DNA from 4 places in the Pseudomonas sp. LjRoot71 genome. Region 4 is predicted to be linked to each of the others. Evidence: predicted binding sites of a transcription regulator. Region 4 holds the regulator's gene; each other region holds the start of a gene.
What was found. Region 4 encodes FliA, which starts transcription of late flagellar genes. Its sites were predicted from a motif close to CTAAAGTTTNNNNNNNNNNNGCCGNTAA; they were not measured.
Positions count from the first base shown of each region.

Region 1: ACSQ17_RS16995 (flagellin) is a predicted target of FliA. The motif match lies at 2,791-2,818, and genes of this name have one in related genera.
Region 2: ACSQ17_RS20635 (methyl-accepting chemotaxis protein) is a predicted target of FliA. The motif match lies at 3,218-3,245, and genes of this name have one in related genera.
Region 3: ACSQ17_RS08630 (methyl-accepting chemotaxis protein) is a predicted target of FliA. The motif match lies at 2,931-2,958, and genes of this name have one in related genera.

Region 1 is NZ_CAXURA020000001.1:3,621,039-3,626,756, forward strand. Features, by position in the region: gene ACSQ17_RS16990 (glycosyltransferase) at 1-2,646, shown strand, start outside; gene ACSQ17_RS16995 (flagellin) at 2,915-4,069, shown strand; gene ACSQ17_RS17000 (flagellar protein FlaG) at 4,140-4,532, shown strand; gene fliD (flagellar filament capping protein FliD) at 4,607-5,718, shown strand, end outside.
Region 2 is NZ_CAXURA020000001.1:4,377,367-4,383,084, reverse strand. Features, by position in the region: gene ACSQ17_RS20640 (pectin acetylesterase-family hydrolase) at 1-1,079, opposite strand, end outside; gene ACSQ17_RS20635 (methyl-accepting chemotaxis protein) at 1,484-3,166, opposite strand; gene ACSQ17_RS20630 (Na+/H+ antiporter family protein) at 3,285-4,601, opposite strand; partial or broken gene ACSQ17_RS20625 (PDC sensor domain-containing protein) at 4,879-5,718, shown strand, end outside.
Region 3 is NZ_CAXURA020000001.1:1,817,207-1,822,924, reverse strand. Features, by position in the region: gene ACSQ17_RS08640 (phosphate ABC transporter substrate-binding protein) at 1-3, opposite strand, end outside; gene ACSQ17_RS08635 (porin) at 15-1,181, opposite strand; gene ACSQ17_RS08630 (methyl-accepting chemotaxis protein) at 1,205-2,824, opposite strand; gene ACSQ17_RS08625 (malate synthase G) at 3,104-5,281, opposite strand; gene ACSQ17_RS08620 (N-acetyltransferase family protein) at 5,580-5,718, shown strand, end outside.
Region 4 is NZ_CAXURA020000001.1:598,268-603,985, reverse strand. Features, by position in the region: gene flhA (flagellar biosynthesis protein FlhA) at 1-357, shown strand, start outside; gene flhF (flagellar biosynthesis protein FlhF) at 373-1,680, shown strand; gene fleN (flagellar synthesis regulator FleN) at 1,759-2,589, shown strand; gene fliA (RNA polymerase sigma factor FliA) at 2,586-3,332, shown strand; gene ACSQ17_RS02910 (chemotaxis response regulator CheY) at 3,440-3,814, shown strand; gene ACSQ17_RS02905 (protein phosphatase CheZ) at 3,834-4,622, shown strand; gene ACSQ17_RS02900 (chemotaxis protein CheA) at 4,635-5,718, shown strand, end outside.

The DNA of each region.
Region 1 (5,718 bases), 3.0 Mb from region 4:
GCTCAACAGCCACGCAAGGCAGGCCTACGGGGTTGGTTGCAAGCACGAGAGCTAAACCCGACTCAGCGGCGGCTGCTGGATGAGCGCCTGCAGGTGCATGCGGGTGGCCCAAGTATTGGGGTGGTGGTGCTTGACCTTAAAGATGATGAAGAGGGGAGAGCGCAAACCCTGGAGTCCCTGCATGCATCGCACAATGGCTACAGCAATATACAGCCGCTGCTCTTGTCCGCCAGTGGTTCAACGGTGGTTGATGGAGTTCTGCAGGTTGCTGTTACCTGCGATACCTGGGTGGCTGTTCTTAACCAGGTGCTGCAGGATGCCGAGTTTGAGTGGTTGATATTGGCCCAGGCAGGTGAAGTTTTTACGGCCAATGGCTTGCTGCTAGCCAGTTTGGAGTTGCTTGTTGCTCCTGATTGCCGTGCCGTGTATTGCGACCAGATTTATCGCCAGGTCGATGGGGGATTAGGTGTCGGTTTCCGTCCGGCATTTAATCTGGATTATCTGTTGAGCTTTCCTGTCGGCATGGCCCACCATTGGCTGTTCCGCCGTGATCTCTTGCTGCAGATTGGCGGGTTCGATGCTGCGCTGCCTTGTGCGGTCGAATTGGATGTGATCCTTCGGTTAATAATTGACGGCGGTCTTGCTGGGCTGGGGCATGTCAGTGAGCCCCTGCTGACTACTGAGACACCAGTGCTTTTAGATGTCGAGGATGAGCGTCGGGCGATCCTGCGCCATCTTCAGGCGCGGGGCTATGAACAGTCGTATATCGAGTCAAGTCAACCGGGGCAATACCGCATTCGTTATGGGCACCCCCAACAGCCTCAGGTGTCGATTTTGATGTTGGCGGGTAGCCAGCTTGCGCAACTCCAGCGCTGTGTTGAAAGCTTGCTGGAAAGCACCCGCTACCCCAACTACGAACTCCTGCTAATCGAGACTGACCCAGCCGCGAGAGAGGTGCATGACTGGCTGGTAGCTATGGCCGGGTTGGATGAGCTGCGATTGAAAGCTGTTTGGCCGCAAGAGGAGCAGATGCTTGTAGGCAGCACCATAAATGGTGCTGCAGCTCAAGCCAAAGGTGATTTCTTGCTGATGCTCTCCGCGGAAACTGCGGTGATTGATGAGCCCTGGTTGGACGAGATGCTTAATCATGCTCTTCGTCCAGAAGTCGGGGTGGTGGGTGCCAAGCTAATTGCAGCTGATGGCTCGATTCGTCACGCCGGCCAAATCCTGGGGCTTGAAGGGCCGGTGGGATTCCCCTTTGTAGGTGAGAGACTTGATTCGCCTGGTTACATGCAACGTTTGCGTGTGGATCAAAACTACAGTGCCGTCAGTCGCGAATGCCTGATGATCCGGCGTGAACTTTATGCCGAGCTGGGTGGCTGTGCGCTCGACCTGCCTGAGTGCTACCTGGATGTAGATCTTTGCTTGCGCGCACAGCGGGCGGGTTACCTGACGGTCTGGGCGGCCAATGCGACGCTGATGCTGGATGCCAGTACGACGGTACCTGCCAGTGCAGAGGAGCAGAATGTCCTGTATAGCCGTTGGTTGCCCGTGCTGGCTAGGGACCCTGCTTATAACGCTAATTTCTCCCTCATGCAGCCTGGCGGCTTCAAGCTGGCCGACGCTGGTTTGGCCTGGCGCCCGTTAGAGTCTTGGCGCCCGTTACCACGGATTCTTGCGCATCCGGCCGATCTCTTCGGCTGTGGACATTACCGAATTGTCCAGCCTTTCAAGGCGCTGGAAGATGCGGGTTTAATTGAGGGTGCGATGTCCACAAGCTTGCTGCCGCTAACCGAGCTTGAGCGCTATCAGCCCGATGTGATTCTGTTGCAGCGACAGGTTGGTGATGAGCGCTTGGCTGCGATGCGGCGCATGAAGGCGTTTTCGTCAGCATTCAAAGTCTACGAGTTGGATGATTACTTGCCCAACTTGCCAATGAAAAATGCCCATCGCCAACATATGCCCAAGGATATCTTGCGATCATTGAGGCAAGGCTTTGCCTGTGTTGACCGCTTCGTGGTCTCCACCGATGCGCTTGCCGAAGCATTCGTGGGCATGCATGAGCAGGTTAGGGTTGTGCGCAATTATCTACCGACTCATTGGTGGGGCGATTTGCAAAACCTGCGCCGGATATCGACCCGGCCACGAGTCGGTTGGGCAGGCGGAGCCGGTCACAGCGGCGACCTTGAAATGATCGCCGACGTTGTCAAGGAGTTGGCCAGCGAGGTTGACTGGGTGTTCTTTGGCATGTGCCCAGAAGCACTTCGCTCCCACGTAAAAGAGTTTCACCCAGGCGTTGAGATCAATCGCTATCCCAAGGCCTTGGCGGCTTTGGGTTTGGACCTTGCCCTAGCGCCGGTCGAGCAAAATTTATTCAATGAATGTAAGAGCAACCTACGCTTACTTGAGTATGGCGCCTGTGGGATCCCGGTCATCTGCAGTGACGTGCGTTGTTATCAGGATGGGTTGCCCGTGACGCGGGTCAAGAACCGTTTCCGCGATTGGGTTGACGCCATTCGTATGCACCTCGCTGACCTCGACGCCTGCGCCAAGGCGGGAGATGAATTGCGTAGGGTGGTGCAGCGCGACTGGATGCTCGAAGGCCAGAACCTGCACGCATGGCGAACGGCCTGGCTTCCCGACTGACATGGTCATCTATCAGGCCGCTTTCGAGCGGCCTGACTCGTTTTCAGGAGTGGCTAAAGCTGGGGCTGATCGTGCCGATAGAACTGACGTGGATTAGGGTGTGGTGCTGCTGTCAAGGCAGAAAGAAATTTTTTCCACTTAGCCCTAAAGCTTCAGCCGCACAAGCCGATAAGTAATACGAATGCGAACTCAATGGCTGCCTGAGAACTGCAGGACCGGGTTTCGCAGCCTCAGGTAACTAAGCTAGGTCCGATGGAGGACATACATCATGGCTCTTACAGTCAACACGAACATTGCGTCCCTCAACACTCAGCGCAATCTGAACAGCTCTTCCAAGGCCCTGGACACTTCCCTGCAGCGCCTGTCTACCGGTTCGCGTATCAATAGCGCCAAAGATGATGCTGCCGGTCTGCAGATTTCAAACCGCCTGAGCAGCCAGATCAACGGCCTCAACGTAGCGGTGAAGAACTCCAATGACGGCATTTCCATGGCGCAGACCGCTGAAGGTGCACTTCAGCAGTCCACCAGCATTCTGCAGCGTATGCGTGACCTGGCACTGCAATCGGCCAACGGCTCGAACAGTGACGAGGAGCGCACGGCTCTGAACTCGGAAGTGACCGAGTTGAAGAAAGAGCTGAACCGTATCTCCAATACCACCACTTTCGGTGGCAAGAAGTTGCTCGACGGCTCTTTTGAGACCACTACCTTCCAGGTAGGTAGTGCCGCGAACGAAACAATCAGTGTCAAGATTGACGAAATGAGCACCACATCGTTGACCGGTAAGTACTACGAAGGCGCTGTCGCGGCGACCAGTGGTACTGCTAGTGCTTCTGGCGAGGCGACTGTCTCGATGACCGTGGATGGTAAGAGCGTCACCGTTACAACCAATATCGCTAGCGGTGCTACTGCTGTTGAGGCTTCCCGCCAGTTGGGCGCAGCAATCAACGACGCCAACCTTGGGGTGGGAGCCTTTGTTGCAGATGATGGCTCCATGAGCATCATCTCCCAACAAACCGATGGTGCTAACGAGCTGACTGCACTGACCTTCTCCGGCGTTCCTGCTGGTCTTACTGCCGGTGGTTATACCGCTGCTACTGCTGTAACTACTGATGAGATTTCTGATATTGATGTCAGTAGTGTGCAGAACTCTCAGGAAGCAGTACTGGTGATCGACCAGGCGATTCAGAAAATAGACTCCCAGCGAGCAGACCTCGGTGCTGTGCAGAACCGCTTCGAGAACACTATCGGTAACCTGCAGAATATCTCGGAAAACGTGTCGGCAGCTCGTGGTCGAATTCAGGACACTGACTTCGCAGCGGAAACGGCTAACCTGACCAAGAACCAGATCCTGCAACAGGCAGGTACTGCGATCCTGGCCCAGGCCAACCAGTTGCCGCAGGCTGTGCTCAGCTTGCTGGGCTAAGCTCCGGGGTAGCGTTGATGGGGAGCCAGGGGAACCTGCCTCCCCATTCCCTCTTTTTGAGGAAAAGACTATGGACATTGGTTCGATACGTGATTCGATGAAGCAAGGCGGTTTGATGGCAGAGCCCGTCAAGCCCCGTGCAACTGACGTTGCTGATAAAGGTGGTGCACTATCGGCGATTGCCGATACGGCGCAGGCCAAGGTGGCCGCCGATAAGCAGCAGGCTGAAAAGCCGGCGACCCGGGCTGAGCTGGAAACGGCCATGAACAACATCCAGGAATTTGTGCAGTCCGTGCGGCGCGATATCAATTTTTCCCTCGACGATGGCAATGGACGGGTCGTGGTGAAAGTGACCGACGCCACTTCAGGGAATGTGATTCGTCAGATCCCCTCGGAAGAAGCGCTGAAGCTGGCCGAAAACCTCACGGAGGTTCGCAGCTTGCTGTTCAAGGCTGAGGCATGAGCGCAATGGCATGAAACTTGTTTACCGCTTAGGTAACAGGAATAGGGTGTCAACCCTTTGGCGAGGTAGCTAACATGGCTGGTATCACGGGTATAGGATCGGGGATCGACATCGATGCGATCGTCAAGGCATCAGTGGCTGCAGAACGTGCGCCTAAAGACGCACAGCTGGCGCGGTTGACAACCAAGACAACAACGCAGATTACCTCATTGGGCTCTTTCAAAAGTGCCTTGAGTGAATTTCAGACAGCGGCCAAGGGCCTGAATGATGCCAGCCTGTTCGGTACCAGAAAGGCCTCGTCCTCTGATGCGACCCACCTTACTGCCAGTGCCGAAAAATCTGCACTTACCGGGACTTATCGAGTCGAGGTCGAGCAGCTTGCCAGTGCGTCCAAGATTGCTTCTGGCAGTCTCAGTGGGGATTCGAGCTTCGCTTTTGCCTCTGGCGGTAAGCTGACTATCGGCCTGGGTGCCGACAGTTTTGATGTCGACGTCGCTGCGGGTGCCACGCTCAAGGAAGTCCGCGACACCATCAACACCCAGCTCAATGAAAAGGGCATCAGTGCCAACATCATCAGCGACCCCGCCAATGGCACCTCACAGCTGGTGCTCTCGTCCAACAAGACTGGTGCCGGTAACGACTTGAGTCTGGAGGCAGAGGGTGCCGACCTGGAAGGGCTGGTGACCAATATGCCGGCTGCGCTCAGTGAGGCGCAGAACGCCAAGTTCAAGATCGATGGTTTGTCTCTGGAAAGCGCCACCAATGTGGTCAGTGGAGCGATCGAGGGTGTGACCTTCACATTGGTCAAAGCTGAGGAAGGGGTGAGTACGACCCTGACCGTGGGTGAGAACACGACGGCGGTCAAGGACAGCCTGAAGAAGTTCGTTGACGCCTACAACAAACTCATGACAACGACCAATAGCCTGACCAGCTTTACTAAGGTTGGTGAGAGTGGCGAACCGTTGACAGGTGCCCTGCTTGGCGACTCTACGGTGCGTAATGTGCTCAATGGGTTGCGTTCTGAGCTGAGCAATACGGCGGCAGGTCAAGGCGGCGATGCGTTTCGCGCGCTGGCTGATCTGGGCATTACCACGCAAAAAGACGGCAAACTGGCCATCGACGATACCAAGCTAACAGCGGCTCTTGATGATAATTTCGATGCTGTTGGGGCCTTTATCACCGGCGA
Region 2 (5,718 bases), 3.8 Mb from region 4:
GGTGCATTGATGATCTCCGGATAGAAGCGCTCGTAGGAATAGGACGAATAGTTGAGGTCCTTCCAGAAGTGCGTGTGGCCCATGCGGTCGCCCACCAGGTTGCTCGACAGCGCCGGGTAGAGAGTCCCGAGGTTATTCAGATTGAGCCCTGGCAGCCGCGCTTGCAGGTACGGCAATGGCCCGGCATCCAGGCCCCAGGCATTGCGGATAAAGCTCTGCAACGGCAAGGACGGATAGGTCTCATTGCCCGCGCCACTGATGGCCGAGAAGACCGGGCCCGAGTCATTGATCAGGAAGCTGCGCGTCGGCGCGATGTCCTGACGCGTCGGGGCATAGTTGGTCAGGCTGCCGGCACCGCCAGCGCTGCATCCAGTGGTCAGCATCTGCGTAGGCCGCGGCAGGTTGTCCTTGAGCCAGCCAACCACCGCACGCATGTTGCGCAGGCCATTGTGATGCCAGATCAGCGGCTGCTGCTGGTTCTGCGGATCCTGATAGACCGCCACCTTGTCGCCGGAATAGATATCACCCGTGCAGTACGGGACGTAAACCATGTTCCAGCTCTGGGTTTTCACCCGCGTCCAGGGGTGCAGACGCACTACAAACGGGCTGACCAGACTGGCACCGGGATTGAGCAGGCTCATGTAATCGTTGGGAATCCCGGCCGGGTTACGTGCGCCACGAATGCCGCTCTGCCCGGTGCAACTGGCGTAATCCCAGCAGGCGCCGCCACCCTCCAGGTAAATGATGGTGTTGCGGGTGTTGGGAACCCGGTTGATGAAGAACTTGTAAGGAGAGCCGTTGCCGCACACGGCTCCGGTCTGCGGAGCCATCCGCACCGTTTGCCAGGCGTAGTAGTTGGCCGGTTTGAAGCCGCTGTTGAACCCTGACGGGTTGGCCAGCAGTGGGTACGGGCCAACCCGTTGTGCCGGCGTCACCTTGTTGTCAGCCGCAGGTGCCGACACCAGATTGCTCAGGGTTTGCCAAAAATTGTAATCACCCTCCTCGGCCTGCACAGACATGACCAAGGCTGAAACCAGCAGCGGCGCAACACAGCGCCGAAATGCGATCGCTACAGACATGTTGAGTCCCTCATCTTGTTGTTATCGATGGGGCCGCATACCCGAGCCGCTGTACGAATCACCTCCAGTTGTACCCAGAAACCTTCCACCACCCACTGGAGACTGCTCATACACACCGCCGTAGCAGCAGTAACTGCGCGTACCCAAAGCTGTCGCCCTGGCAGCAGCAACAGGCTGGCCTGGCGATTCATGCACGCTAGTACAAGAAACTCCCAGCAACCACAGCACTAAATACTTATTGGATATAGCGCAGTAGGTTTTAAGTTGTTGCCGTTATCTGCAGCACAGCGTCAACGCACAGCTGCGGGCATACCTGCACAACGCTTGTCATGCGCCGCACGAGCGATGTTTGGGCAATAAAAAAGGGAAGCCAGGCTTCCCTTTCGATGTTGCAGCGGCAAGTGCTAGATGCGGAACTGACGCACCAGAGCCCCCAGACGTTCCCCCAGCCCAGCCAGGTTGCGCGCGGTCTGAGCCCCTTGCTGGGTTTCATCCGCCACGCTGTCCACCACTACGGCAATCTTGTGCACGCTGCGGTTGATCTCTTCGGCTACTGCGGTCTGCTCTTCGGCCGCGCTGGCGATCTGCGCGTTCATCGCGTTGATGGTGCCGATCAGCTGGGCAATCGCATCCAACGACGTACCAGCACGGTTGGCCTGTTCACTGGTGACATCACCGGCATCACTGGAACGGCGCATCGAGGTCACCGCATCCTGAGTGCCTTTTTGCAGACGGTCGATCATCCCCTGAATTTCCTGGGTACTTTGTTGCGTGCGGCTGGCCAGGGCACGAACCTCATCAGCGACCACGGCAAAACCGCGTCCGGCCTCACCGGCACGCGCCGCTTCGATAGCCGCGTTGAGGGCCAGCAGGTTGGTCTGCTCGGCAATTGAGCGGATTACATCCAGCACACTGACAATCGACGACACGTCCTTTTGCAGGGTATCGAGGGACAGACCGCTGTCGCGAATGTCCTGCACCAGGGTGTGAATGCGCGCAATGCTGCCATCGACCACCTGCTTCGCCGCCTGCCCTTCGGTGTCGGTCTTCTGCGCGGCCTCTGCTGCGCCCTGGGCGCTTTGCGCCACTTCATGGGCGGCAGCCGACATCTCGTTGATAGCGGTTGCGACCTGATCCGTCTCGTGGCGCTGACGCTCCATGGCCTGCTCCGAGCGCTGCGCCTGGGCGGACACCTGATTGACCAGTTCGGTCAGTTGGCCGGTCATATCAACGATCTGCCGCACCAGGCCGTGAATCTTCTCGACAAAGCGGTTGAACGAGCCGGCCAACTGGCCCAGTTCGTCATCGCCATTGATCGGCAGACGGCGGGTCAGGTCGCCTTCACCCGCAGCAATATCGTCCAGGTTGTCCTTGATCTGCTGCAACGGGCGCAGGAAGGTGTTGCTCAGCACAACCCCAGCGACGCCGAAAATTACCAGCAGTACGACTGCCACCACCATGATGCTGGTGATGATGGTGCTGATGCGTTTGTCGATCTCACTCTGTACCTGGACGATCTGCGCTTCGATGCCATCCAGATTGATGGCCGTGCCCAGCGCCATGTCCCATTTCGGCAGGTAATAGCTGTAAGCCATTTTCGGCACCAACACCGAATCATCCGTGGGCAATGGCGAGCTGTAGTTCAGGTAGTAGCTGTTGTTCTTGGCGACATTCACCAGTTCACGGTTGATGTACACACCGTTCGGGTCACGACGATCGGCCAGGCTCTTGCCCACATCCACCGGGCTGTCGCCGCGGAACAGCCGCACCACATTTGAATCGTGGCCAAAGAAGTAACCGTCCTTGCCGAATTTGATTTTCGACAGAATGGCGATGGCCTGCTCACGGCTGGCCATATCGCCTTGCCCGGCAGCGTCATACAAGGACTGCACCGAACCTAGGGCGATCTGCACGTAATGCTGCAGCTCGTTACGGCTTTCCTGCAGCAGCCGCTCGCGGGTTTCCTCGACTTCCTGGGCTGCCAGGTTCTGCAGCACCCTGGCGGCGGCGCCACTGAGGACCACCGCAAACAACACCACGGGAATCAGTGCCAACAACACGACTTTTGCTTTTAATGTAAGACGCATCATGCCAATCCTTGCTCAGCGATAGTGCGGAATAAAAACGGGGCTAACCGTTGATCGGCAGCCCCGCTAAAAGGTTGAGCACCTGTACGAATCTGTCGTCAGGCACCCACTGCGGCGGTCAGATCACCATAGCTGCTGCCCAACCGAATACCAGCAGTGGCAGGTTGTAGTGCAGGAAGGTCGGCACCACGCTGTCCCAGATATGGTTGTGCTGACCATCGACGTTGAGGCCAGCAGTAGGCCCCAGAGTCGAATCGGAGGCAGGTGAGCCCGCATCGCCGAGGGCACCGGCAGTGCCGACGATCGACAGAATGGCCAACGGGCTGAAACCCAGTTGCATGCCCAGCGGTACGAAGATCGCAGCGATGATCGGTACGGTCGAGAACGACGAGCCAATGCCCATGGTCACCAGCAGACCAACCAGCAGCATCAGCAGTGCGCCAAGCGCCTTGTTATTGCCGATCAGGGCCGCAGAGCTGTCGACCAGGCTTTTAACCTCACCGGTGGCCTTCATCACTTCGGCAAAACCGGCGGCGGCCAGCATGATAAAGCCGATCATGGCCATCATCTTCATGCCTTCGGTGAACAGGCCGTCAGCCTCTTTCCAGCGCACCACACCGGACACCGAGAAGATGATGAAGCCAACCAGGGCACCGATAATCATCGAGTCCAGCCACAGCTGCACGACAAACGCCGCGACAATCGCCACACCGGCCACCAACAGGCTCAACGGGTTGTAGGCAACGTCGACGCGCTCCACCTGCTCGATCTTGCTCAGGTCATATGTACGCTTTTTGCGGTAGCTGAACAGCGCCACCACTAAACCGAACAGCATGCCCAGTGCAGGAATGGTCATGGCCTTGGTCACATCCAGGCCTGCGGTATCCACACCGGCACTGGCGACGTTGGCCAACAGAATGTCATTCAGAAATATCCCGCCAAAACCCACCGGCAGGAACATATACGGGGTAATCAGGCCGAAGGTCAGCACACAGGCTATCAGGCGACGGTCCAGTTGCAGCTTGCTCAGCACATACAGCAGCGGCGGCACCAGCAGCGGAATAAAGGCAATGTGGATCGGCAGGATGTTCTGCGAAGAAATCGCCACAACCAGCAACAGACCAATCAGCAGCCACTTGAGCAGGCCAGCACCTTTGGCGTCCTGTTTACCCACCATGGCCAGGGCCTTGTCCGCCAGCGCGTGGGCCAGCCCGGACTTGGCAATCGCCACGGCAAAGGCGCCCAGCAAGGCGTAGGACAGCGCCACAGTAGCACCACCGCCCAGGCCTTTATTGAAGGCCGCCAGCGAACCTTCAATACCCAGGCCGCCGAGCAGGCCGCCGGCCAGCGCGCCGACAATCAAGGCCACCACCACATGTACACGGCACAAGCTGAGGATCAACATGATCCCCACTGCCGCAACGACTGCGTTCATCGATTTACTCCCGCTAATAAAGAGGTCCGCGAAGGTTTCGACCTTCTCTGGATGCTGCGCCGGTTCGGCGAAGGGCGCGTACTCTGCACAATGCTGACTGACCTGTCAAAAAGCCGTAAATTATTTTCTACAAAGCGTTAATAATTTCGTATAGGCTGCGAAATATTGGCCCGTAATGGCCTGTAATTTGCTGGTTATCACTGCACCTAATGCTTCAAGAAATGCACATAACCGCCGATAGGCGCTCTAAGCCTCTGCAATAAAGAAGGTCCTGAAAATGCTGTTCAGCCGACTCTCCATCCAACTGAAAATCACCCTGTTGGCAGGTTTGTGCCTGCTGGCCATTGTCGCAGTGCTGGTATCGGCCTCGATGATCCAGGCGTCGCGCAGTGCCAGCCTGGTCAAGCAGGCCAGTTCAAAAATGCTGGAGGAATCGGCACAGCTGCGCATGGAGGCGCGCGGCGAAGCTCAGGCCCTGCAGATGCAGCGCTACTTTATGGACGCTTATCAGTACGGACGTGGCGCCGCCAGCCAGGTGCTGTTTATCCGCGAACAGGCGGAAAAGCGTTTTCTTGACGCCTTCGACCTACGCGAAGACCTCAGCCGCCAAATCCGCAGCTCACTGGAAGCCAACCGCAGCCTGCTGGGTGTTTACGCGGTGTTCGAACCCAACGCGCTGGACGGCAAGGATGAACTTTTTATTGATCAGGAAAGCCTCGGCAGCAATGACACGGGGCGCTTCTCGATCTACTGGTCCCAGGATGACAAAGGTGAGTTAAGCGCAGAGGCCATGAAGGAAGAAAGCCTCAATGACTCAACCCCTGGCATCAGCGGAACCCCTTACAACGCCTGGTACACCTGCCCACGTGAAAGCAAACGGGCGTGCCTGCTCGACCCCTATATCGACGATACCGCTGGCGTAAAAATCCTCATGACCAGCATTGCCTTCCCGCTGATTCAGAACGACAAGGTGATCGGCGTGCTGGGTGTGGACATCAGCCTGGCCAGCTTGCAAGAACTCAGCACCAGCGCACACAAGAGCCTGTTTGACGGTGCCGGGCATATCAGCATCATCAGCCCTGCCGGTCTGCTCGCCGGACACAGCCGTGACAGCAGC
Region 3 (5,718 bases), 1.2 Mb from region 4:
CATCAATGCTCTCCTCAGAATACGAAGTCGACGCCGACGCTGATGATGTCACCGTCAAAGTTGCGGGCTGGGCTGCCGAGGGCACCGTTGGAGCTGTCAGACAGGGCGTTGTCGAAGGCTTCCTGGGCGCTACGGATGAATACGCCGTCATAGCCGCCGGAGGTGTCGACGCGCTTGTATTCGCTTTTCAGCACCACGTTGGGCAGCAGGTTGTAGTTCAGCCCCAGGGTCCAGGAGTTCTGCCGGCCGTCATCGTCATCCAGTTGCGCGTAGGTGACATGGGCGAGGAATTCGCCGAAGCGCCGCCCGCCCATCAGGTAGAAGGCATCGATGGTGCCGCTGTTGTCCGCTTCGATGCTGCGCGAGGTCCACTCGTTGCTGGTGAGCCAGGTGCCGTTGTCGTACTGGTAGCCGATGGAGATGAACTTGCCCTTCTGCCTGTCGTACGCCCGGAAGCTCTGATTTATAAGTGTGCCGCCCAGAGCCGCTGGAAGGCGAACAACATCTTCGATCTTGGCGCTGATATCGGCTTCGACGTAGCCCACGCGCAGGGTGCCGAAGTCGTTGCTGGCCAGGCTGACGTTGGCCCCGAAGATTTTCCTGTAGTCGATGTCGTGCATGTCATCGAAGGCGAAGATGTCGCGATTCTTGGCCTGGCCACCGGCCACCTGGAAGGTCACCGAGCCATAGGACAGCGGTACGGTATACACCGCATCCACGCCTTCGTAGTTGGACAGCTGAACCTGGCTGTAGACCTCGTCAGGCAGGCGCAGCCACGGGTAGCTGAAGCCTACGTCGATGCTTTCCGAATACATGTACACCGGGGTGCGCAGACGGCCGACGCGCAGCATCAGGTTGTCGGTGGTCTGCCAGGACAGGTACAGCCACTCGATATTGGCCTGCCAGTCATCCTGCGCCGGCTTGGCAGTGACTTGTGCGGTGATACCCAGGGTGTCGGTCAGGCCGTACTGGATCTGTGCGCCAAACTTGGACAGTTGATCGCCGCGCCAGGAGTCGGTGGTTTGACCGGTAATGCCGTAGCTGCGGCCATCGTCTTCACCCCCAAGGTGGGTGATGCCGACCGTGCCGAACGTGTTGAAGCGGTGTTCGCCTTGCTCCAGCGCGAAGGCTGGGGCAGTGGCCAGGCAGATGGCCAAGGGAAGCAGACGGACTTTAAACATGCAGTGATGCTCCTGTGTTCAGGTTAAACGCGGAATTGGGCGGTCGCCGCGCGCAGATGATCCCCTGTGCTGACCAACTGTTCGCCGAGACGAGCGGTGGCTTCTGCACCTTGAGCGGTTGCTTGTGCGTCCTGCTGCAACACTTGTGTGTCTTGCTGGATGGAACTGGAGAGGCCGATTTGCTCCTGGGTGAACTGGGCGATGCCGGCATTCAACTGGTTGATATGGCCGACAGCCCCGGCAATGGCTTCGAGAATCTGCGTGGCTTGCACCGAGCGCTCAATGCTCGCCTGGGCTTTCTCGCCGTTGGCAGTCATGACGCTGAGCACGCCGTTGGCGCTGTTTTGCAGGCGCAGGATGATGTTCTGGATTTCTGCGGTGGAGGCTGCGGTTTTCGAAGCCAGGTTGCGCACCTCATCGGCCACCACTGCAAAGCCACGGCCCTGCTCGCCGGCTCGGGCCGCTTCAATGGCGGCGTTGAGTGCCAGCAGGTTGGTCTGCTCGGCGATGCTGCGGATCACCGTGAGCACCGAGCCGACCTGTTGGGTTTCCTCTTCCAACTGCTCCATGGCACTGACGGCGCCCATTACGCTGCTGCCCAGGTCGCTGATGCTGGCTGACAAGCTGCCAATGTTCTTGCGTGCCTGATCGGCCTGCTGCGAAGCCGCGCCGGCTTCTTCGGAAGCTTGTTGCGAGCGGTGTGCGACCTCCTGAATGCTGTTGGTCATGGTCAGGATGTCACGGCTGATCGAATCGGTATGGCCTTGCTGGGAGCGGGCGTTTTCTTCGGCACCCTGGGTCAGTCGGTAGAGTTCCTGCGACATGCCGGCCAGCGGGCTGGCTGCATCGATGATCTGCCTGATGGTGCCCTGCAACTTGTCGATAAAGCTGTTGAACAGCTGAATCATTTCGCCGATTTCATCATTCGAGTCGACATTTACCCGGCGGGTCAGGTCGCCATCTCCGCGCGCGATGGCTTGTAATGAGGTGATCACTCCGCGCACGTTGGCCATGGTGCCGCGGATTACCAGCACCGAGGCAATGCTGATCAGCAGTACCAGAATGGCCGACAGAGCAAAGCCGACGCGGGTGGTGGTGGCATTGTCCGTGCGGGTTTGCGCTAGAGTTTCCTGGAAGTCCTGATAGGCATGGGTGCGGAACGCATCACCGAGTTTCTGCGCTTCACCCAGGTCGCTGGCCATACGCCCCAGATTGGGTGCCAGGTCTTCAAAGCTGGCGCTGCCTTTGATCAGCTGTTCCGAGGCGGGCAGGGCATTGTCGGCATAGCGCTGGATTGCGTTGCGCCAGGCATCCAGTTCCTGGCGGCGGCTGGTCTGGGTCACCAGGTTCTGCAGGTTCTGCTGCATGCTGGCAATGTCGGCCAGCACCTTGCGTGCTTCGTCGAGGGTTTCCAGCTCACCAGCGGCCACGGCGCTATTGAGCAGGCCGGGCAGGCGCGAGTACTGGAAGATCACCGCATCGGCTTTTTCCAGGGTCGGGAAGCTGTTGGTTTCCAGCGTGACCAGGCGCACATCGTTGTTCGCCAGTTGCAGCGAGGTGTAGCCCACATACAGCAGCAGACCCAGCAGCGCGATGGCAGGCAACAGCAAGAATTTCAGCGTCAGCGAGAGATTTTTCAACATGGCAGAGGTACCCAAAGAGGGGCGCGGAGTATACCGAGTTCACATAGTGGCGTAATGCCGCTATTCGGTCATTTTTCGGTCATATTTAGTGTTATGGCCTGTTATGTTTTCGGCGGACCTGCCTATTCCTATAGCCAATAAAGCGGGCTTGCGCTTTAAATTGTTGGACAAACTGTAAGGCGCTTGCCTGATGCAGGTCATGATCTCTGCGCGTTGCTAGCGCGGGCCAATAAAAAACCGCCCCGAGGGGCGGTTTTTCAACACGGCAACTGCTGCGGGTTACAGGCCGTTGGCGGCTTTGAACTCGCGGCGGCGGCGGTGCAGGACTGGCTCGGTGTAGCCGTTCGGCTGCTTGGCACCTTCGACCACCAGTTCCAGGGCAGCCTGGAAGGCGATGTTGCTGTCGAAGTTCGGTGCCAGCGGACGGTACAGTGGGTCAGCGGCGTTCTGACGGTCAACTACCGGCGCCATGCGCTTGAGGCTGGCAACGATCTGCTCCTCAGTGGCGATGCCATGACGCAGCCAGTTAGCCAGCAGCTGGCTGGAGATGCGCAGGGTGGCGCGGTCTTCCATCAGGCCGACGTCGTTGATGTCCGGCACCTTGGAGCAGCCGACGCCCTGGTCGATCCAGCGCACCACGTAACCGAGGATGCCCTGGGCGTTGTTGTCCAGTTCGTTCTGGATCTCCTCGGCCGACCAGTTGGTGTCCTTGGCCAGCGGGATGCTCAGGATGTCGTCCAGCGAGGCGCGCTCGCGCTTGGCCAGTTCGGCCTGACGGGCGAACACGTCGACCTTGTGGTAGTGCAGCGCGTGCAGGGTGGCGGCGGTCGGCGACGGTACCCAGGCGGTGTTGGCACCGGCCAGCGGGTGCATGACTTTCTGCTCGACCATCGCAGCCATCAGGTCGGGCATGGCCCACATGCCTTTGCCGATCTGCGCACGACCTTGCAGGCCAGTGTTCAGGCCGATATCGACGTTCCAGTTTTCGTAGGCGCTGATCCACTTCTCGGCTTTCATGGCAGCCTTACGCACGACGGCGCCGGCTTCCATGGAGGTGTGGATTTCGTCACCGGTACGGTCGAGGAAGCCGGTGTTGATAAACACCACGCGCTCGCTGGCGGCCTTGATGCAGGCTTTCAGGTTGACGGTGGTGCGGCGCTCTTCGTCCATGATGCCGACTTTCAGGGTGTTGCGCGCCAGACCGAGGACGTCTTCAACGCGGCCGAAGATTTCGGTGGTGAAGGCGACTTCTTCCGGGCCGTGCATTTTCGGTTTAACGATATAGACCGAACCGGTGCGGGTGTTCTTGCGGCTGGTGTTGCCATTCAGGTTGTGCACCGCGATCAGGCTGGTGAACAGGGCGTCCTGAATGCCTTCCGGAATCTCGTTGCCAGCGGCGTCGAGGATAGCCGGGTTGGTCATCAGGTGACCGACGTTACGCACGAACAGCAGGCTGCGGCCGTGCAGGGTCAGCTCGGAGCCGTCAGCCTTGGTGTAGACGCGATCCGGGTTCATGGTGCGGGTGAAGGTCTGGCCGCCTTTGGCGACTTCTTCCGCCAGGTCGCCCTTCATCAGGCCGAGCCAGTTCTTGTAGATCACCACTTTATCGTCGGCATCGACGGCGGCAACCGAGTCTTCGCAGTCCATGATGGTGGTCAGGGCCGCTTCCATCAGCACGTCTTTGACGCCTGCGGCGTCGGTGCTGCCGATCGGGCTGGAGGCGTCGATCTGGATTTCGAAGTGCAGGCCGTTGTGCTTGAGCAGTACGGCGTGCGGCGCGCTGGCGTCACCTTGGAAGGCGATGAACTGAGCGGCGTTTTTCAGGCCGGTGCTGCTGCCGTTCTGCAGGGCTACAACCAGTTGGCCAGCGACGACTGTATAACCAGTGGAGTCAACGTGGGAGGCACCTTCCAGCGGGGCGGCTTCATCGAGGAAGGCGCGGGCGAAGGCGATCACCTTGTCACCACGGACCTTGTTGTAGCCACGGCCTTTCTCGGCGCCGTCTGCTTCGCTGATCACGTCAGTGCCGTATAGCGCGTCGTACAGCGAACCCCAGCGAGCGTTGGAGGCGTTCAGGGCGAAACGCGCGTTCATCACCGGTACTACCAGCTGCGGGCCGGCCAGGCGGGCGATTTCTTCGTCGACGTTCTGCGTGGTGGCCTGGAAATCTGCCGGCTCCGGCAGCAGGTAACCGATTTCTTCGAGGAAGGCTTTGTAGGCTGCCGCGTCATGGGCCTGGCCTGCACGGGCCTGGTGCCAGCCGTCGATCTGCGCCTGAATCGCATCGCGTTTGGCGAGCAGCGCACGGTTTTTCGGGGCCAGGTCATTGATGACCGCTTCGGCACCTGCCCAGAACTTGTCGGCAGCAATGCCGGTACCGGGGATGGCTTCGTTATTCACGAAGTCGAACAGCACTTTGGCAACCTGCAGGCTGCCTACTTGAACGCGTTCAGTCATCACTTGCCTCACTCTGCTCAGCTCTACTCAATAGCCGCGTCGTACATGGAAAATCAGTCATGTAGTCCGAGGCGCGGCATACTACATCAAGATCCCGGGAAAATCAGTGGGTGCGCGTCGCTCTGCGACCAAGAAGTGCTTTGCAGTCACTATATGCGGCTTTTTGTCGCGATATTTTTTGAATATTGTTTCATATAAACAGAAAAACAGTACACAGTTTATTGCCCCGATTTCCCGTTAGCTGAGCCACCGAGCGCCTGCCTATACTGCTGCGACGTCGTTATGGAGCGTGAGACCCATGCATATACAGACAGCTACGGCTGCCGACCTGCCGCCGCTGAGCGAGTTGTTTGGCGCTTACCTGGCGTTTTATGAAGTGGCCAAACCGCAGGCGCAGGTAGAAGCGTTTCTCGCTGCACGCCTGCAACAGGGTGACT
Region 4 (5,718 bases):
TTGGCCCGCGCAATCGTGCAAAGCATTGTGGGACTAGAGCTGGAGCTGCCTGTGATCACCCTTGAACCAAGGTTGGAACAGATATTGCTCAACAGTATTCAGAAGGCCGGTCAAGGCTCCGAGGAGGGCATCCTCCTGGAGCCTGGCATGGCCGAGAAGCTGCAGCGTTCCCTGGTGGAAGCGGCGCAGCGCCAGGAAATGCTCGGCAAGCCAGTGATTCTGCTGGTGGCCGGTCCGGTCCGGGCGATGCTCTCGCGATTCGCGCGGCTGGCGGTTCCGAGTATCCATGTACTGGCATACCAGGAAATTCCGGATAACAAGCAGGTCACCATCGTTGCGACGGTGGGGCAGAACTAACCGAGGTTACAGGCCATGCAGGTCAAACGCTTTTTCGCCGCCGATATGCGTACCGCCATGAAGCTGGTGCGTGATGAGCTGGGTGCCGATGCCTCGATCATTGGCAATCGTCGGGTCGCCGGCGGTGTCGAACTGACCGCCGCGCTGGATTATCAGGCACCTGCCGCGCCGGCCCGCCAGCCCAACCCGGCGCTGGAAGCCGAGCTGCGCAAGACCCAGGCGAAAATCGCCACGGCCCAGGCCGAACTGACTACCCGCGCCAAGGTGGATGCCGGCAAGGATCGCCAACTGTTTGGCGCAGAGCTGGATCTGCCGGCCGACAGTCTGGCTGCGGTGATGCGCAAATCCCAGCATGCTCCTGCCGTTGCCGCCGCCACTGATCAGCGGGCGCTGGATGCCATGCGTTTCGAGCTGCACGGCCTGCGCGAGCTGATCGAAGTGCAACTGGGCTCGATTGCCTGGGGGCAGCTACAGAACCGCCGTCCGCAGCAGGCCAACCTGTGGCGTCGTCTGCAGCGCATGGGGTTGTCGGCTGAACTGTCGAAAGCCTTGCTGGAGCGCGTGGCCAACGTGGCCGAGCCGCGTCAGGCCTGGCGCATGCTGCTAGCGCACCTGGCGCATGCGATCAAAACGCCGAAGCAGGAGCCGATGGACGAAGGCGGGGTGATCGCCCTGGTTGGTCCGGCCGGTATGGGCAAGACCACCACCCTGGCCAAGCTGGCTGCGCGTTATGTCCTCAAATACGGCGCACAGCACATCGCCTTGGTCAGCCTGGACAGCTATCGCATTGGCGCTCAAGAGCAACTCAAGACCCTCGGGCGTATTCTCAATGTCCCGGTAACCCTGGTCGATCCTGGCCAGTCCCTGACCCAAGCCCTGGCCCCGCTGGCGCGCAAGCGTGTGGTGCTGATTGACACCGCCGGCCTGCCCGCTAACGATCCAGCGCTGCGTATGCAGCTGGAAACGCTGGCCAGCCGTGGCGTCAATGCAAAAAATTATCTGGTAATGGCCGCTACCAGTCAGGGCCAAGTGCTGAAAGCCGCCTACCATAGTTATAAGCGCTGTGGTCTGGCAGGTTGTATTGTCACCAAGGCGGATGAAGCCACCAGCCTGGGTGAGGTTTTAGGGCTGGCTATTAGCCAGCGTCTACCGGTAGCCTATCTCGCCGATGGGCCACGAATTCCCGATGATCTGCAGGTACCGCGCAGTCATCAGTTGGTCAGCCGGGCCGTGGGGCTGCAGGCGACCCAAGATCCAAGCGAGGATACGATGGCGGAGATGTTTGCCGGCCTTTATCAGCAGCCCGCACGGCGTGTCAGTTAAGCGCCAGGCTGTTGCAATTGAACCGCGCGTAGCCGGCCGAGTGGCTCCAGTCGAAGTTAGACAAGGTGTGTAGAAAATATGGGTATGCATCCCGTACAGGTGATTGCGGTGACCGGCGGCAAAGGTGGCGTCGGTAAGACCAACGTCTCGGTGAACCTGGCATTGGCCCTGGCTGATCTCGGCCGCCGGGTGATGCTGATGGACGCCGACCTGGGCTTGGCCAACGTCGATGTGCTGCTTGGTTTGAGTGCCAAACGCACCCTGGAAGACGTTATCAGTGGCGAATGTGAGCTGCGCGATGTGCTGCTGCAGGGGCCGGGCGGCATCCGCATCGTGCCGGCGGCTTCGGGCATTCAGAGCATGGTGCAGCTGTCACCGATGCAGCATGCCGGGTTGATCCAGGCGTTCAGCGATATTAGTGATAACCTCGACGTGTTGATCATCGACACGGCAGCAGGTATTGGTGATGGCGTGGTCAGCTTTGTACGCGCGGCCCAGGAAGTGCTGGTGGTGGTCTGCGACGAGCCGACCTCAATCACTGACGCTTATGCGCTAATCAAACTGCTCAACCGTGACCACGGCATGAACCGTTTTCGCGTCCTGGCCAATATGGCCCACAGCCCGCAGGAAGGCCGCAACCTCTTTGCTAAGCTGACTAAAGTGACTGATCGTTTTCTTGACGTTGCCCTGCAATACGTAGGTGCGGTGCCGTATGACGAGTCAGTGCGCAAGGCCGTGCAAAAGCAGCGCGCGGTTTACGAAGCCTTCCCGCGTTCGAAGTGCGCGTTGGCGTTCAAGGCGATAGCCCAGAAAGTCGACGCCTGGCCGTTACCGGCCAATCCGCGCGGTCACCTGGAATTTTTCGTTGAGCGTCTGGTGCACCAACCGATCGCGGACACGGCCATATGACAGCAGCCTCTGGACTTCGTATGTATAGCAAGGCACAGGCGCAGGACTCCCAGCACCAGTTGATCGAGCGCTATGCGCCTCTGGTCAAACGCATTGCCTATCACCTGTTGGCGCGTCTGCCTGCCAATGTGCAGGTCGACGACCTGATCCAGGCCGGGATGATCGGCCTGCTCGAAGCGTCAAAAAAATACGATTCCAGCAAAGGTGCCAGTTTCGAGACGTTCGCTGGCATTCGCATTCGTGGCTCCATGCTCGACGAGGTACGTAAAGGCGACTGGGCCCCCCGTTCCGTGCACCGCAACAGCCGCATGGTCAGTGATGCCATTCGAGTAATTGAGGCCAGAACGGGCCGAGATGCTAAAGATCAAGAGGTTGCGGCCGAACTCCAATTGAGTCTCGAGGATTACTACGGCATTCTTGGCGACACTTTAGGCAGCCGCCTGTTCAGCTTCGACGACCTGTTGCAGGACGGCGAGCATGGTGGGCTGGGTGAAGACGCTGGCAGCAACCACCTCGAACCTTCTCGTGATCTGGAAGATGAACGCTTTCAGGCAGCCTTGGCCGATGCCATCGCCAACCTGCCGGAGCGCGAGCGCCTGGTGTTAGCGCTATATTACGATGAAGAATTAAATCTTAAGGAGATCGGCGAAGTACTGGGGGTTAGCGAATCACGCGTAAGCCAACTACACAGTCAGTGTGCCGCCCGTTTACGCGCCCGTTTGGGCGAGTGGCGCGCACACTGAGTGGCGGTTGCGGCACTCGCTGATATCTGGGCCGGTTTCACGATTAAAGGCGTACACAGGTTGCTGGGTGCGTTTGGGACTGTACGGAGGTCGACTTGGACAAGAACATGAAAATCCTCATCGTTGATGACTTTTCAACGATGCGACGGATCATCAAGAACCTCCTGCGTGACTTGGGGTTCACCAACACCGCCGAGGCCGATGACGGCACCACGGCCTTGCCGATGCTGCAAAGCGGCAGTTTCGATTTTCTGGTAACGGACTGGAACATGCCCGGCATGACCGGGATTGACCTGCTGCGCGCCGTACGCGCGGATGATCGTCTGAAAACCCTGCCGGTGCTGATGGTAACGGCCGAGGCCAAGCGCGATCAGATCATCGAAGCAGCTCAGGCTGGGGTTAACGGCTATGTGGTCAAGCCGTTCACTGCCCAGGTGCTGAAAGAGAAGATTGAGAAGATCTTCGAGCGGGTCAACGGCTGATGTCTGCCATGAGGGTGCTATGGAGCATAAAGATTCCGTTCAAGGCGACCTTGAGTCGACCCTGAAACACAACGCTCGCCAATTGGTCGACAGCCTGGAACAGGGCAATTTTGGTGAAGCGGTACAGCTGATTCATGAACTCAACAAGGCGCGTGATCGCGGCCTCTATCACGAGGTTGGCAAGCTGACCCGTGAGTTGCATAACGCTATCGTCAATTTTCAGCTTGACCCGCGTGTGCCACACGCTACCGAAGTGTCGCAAATCACCGATGCCACCGAGCGGCTCAACTATGTTGTGACCATGACCGAGAAAGCGGCCAATCGCACCATGGATCTGGTCGAGCAGAGTGCGCCGCTGGTCAATGATCTCAGCGACGAGGCTCAGAGCCTGAGTGCTGATTGGGGCCGTTTCATGCGCCGCGAAATGAGCGCTGACGGCTTTCGTGAACTGGCCAAGCGCGTCGAACTGTTCCTTGCTCGTAGCGAGCGCGATGGGGCCAAGTTATCTGCTCACCTCAACGACATTCTGCTGGCTCAGGACTTCCAGGATCTGACCGGGCAGGTGATCAAGCGTGTCACGCAGTTGGTCACCGAAGTTGAGAGCAACCTGCTGAAACTGGTGCTGATGGCCAGCCAGGTGGACCAGTTTGCCGGCATTGAACACAACCATGAGTTGCTCCGTGCCGAACAAGAAAAACAAAAAGAGCCTTCCCGTGGTGAAGGTCCGCAGATTCATGCCGATAAGCGTGAAGACGTCGCATCGAATCAGGATGATGTCGACGACCTGCTTTCCAGCCTGGGATTTTAGGAGCACGTCTATATGAGCTTCGGCGCCGATGAAGAAATCCTCCAGGACTTCCTGGTAGAGGCCGGCGAGATTCTTGAATTACTGTCCGAGCAGTTGGTGGAGCTTGAAAGCCGCCCGGACGACATGAATCTGCTCAACGCTATTTTTCGCGGTTTCCATACCGTTAAAGGTGGTGCCGGTTTTCTCCAGCTCAATGAGCTGGTGGAATGCTGCCATATCGCAGAAAACGTCTTCGACATCCTGCGCAAGGGTGAGCGGCGCGTCGACTCCGCATTGATGGATGTGGTGCTAGAAGCACTGGATGCCGTCAACAGTATGTTCAGTGAAGTCCGCGAGCGAACTGACCTGACCCCAGCGACGCCTGAATTGCTGGCAGCATTGGCTCGTCTGGCTGAGCCAGCCAGTGCTGATGAGTTGATGCAGGCTGAAGCGCCGGCAGCCGAACCTGAACCCGAACCGGAGCCGGAACCCGAACCGGCAGTTGCCCAAGCCCCAGCAGGGGATATTACCGACAGCGAATTTGAACAACTGCTCGGCGCTCTGGATGAAACGCCAGCCCCGGTGGCTGTTGCGGCCAGCAGTGACGAGATTACCGACGACGAGTTCGAGTCGTTGCTGGATCAGTTGCACGGTAAAGGCCAGTTTGTAGCCGATGTGAGCGCTGCACCGGTTGTGTCAGCTGCACCGGCAGCCCCGGCGGCGGCCAGCAGCAGCGACGAAATTACTGATGATGAATTCGAGTCCTTGCTGGATCAGTTGCACGGCAAAGGGCAGTTCGTGCCGCCTCCGGTTGCAGCCGCTCCTGCCGCCAAGGTTGAGCCTGTTGCCGAGGCGGCGGGTGATGACATCACCGATGATGAGTTCGAGGCTCTGCTGGATCAGTTGCATGGCAAAGGCAAGTTTGTTGAGCCCGAGGCCATCAAGCCGGCCGCGCCAACGCCTGCGGCTAAACCGGCAGAGCCGGCTAAGGCGGTTGCCAAACCTGCGCCCAAGCCCGCTGCCAAGGTCGAACCGGCCAAGGTACCTGCCGCTGCTGCGGCTCCGGTAGCGGACAAAGCTGCACCGCCCAGTGAGGCGGAAACCACTGTGCGGGTCG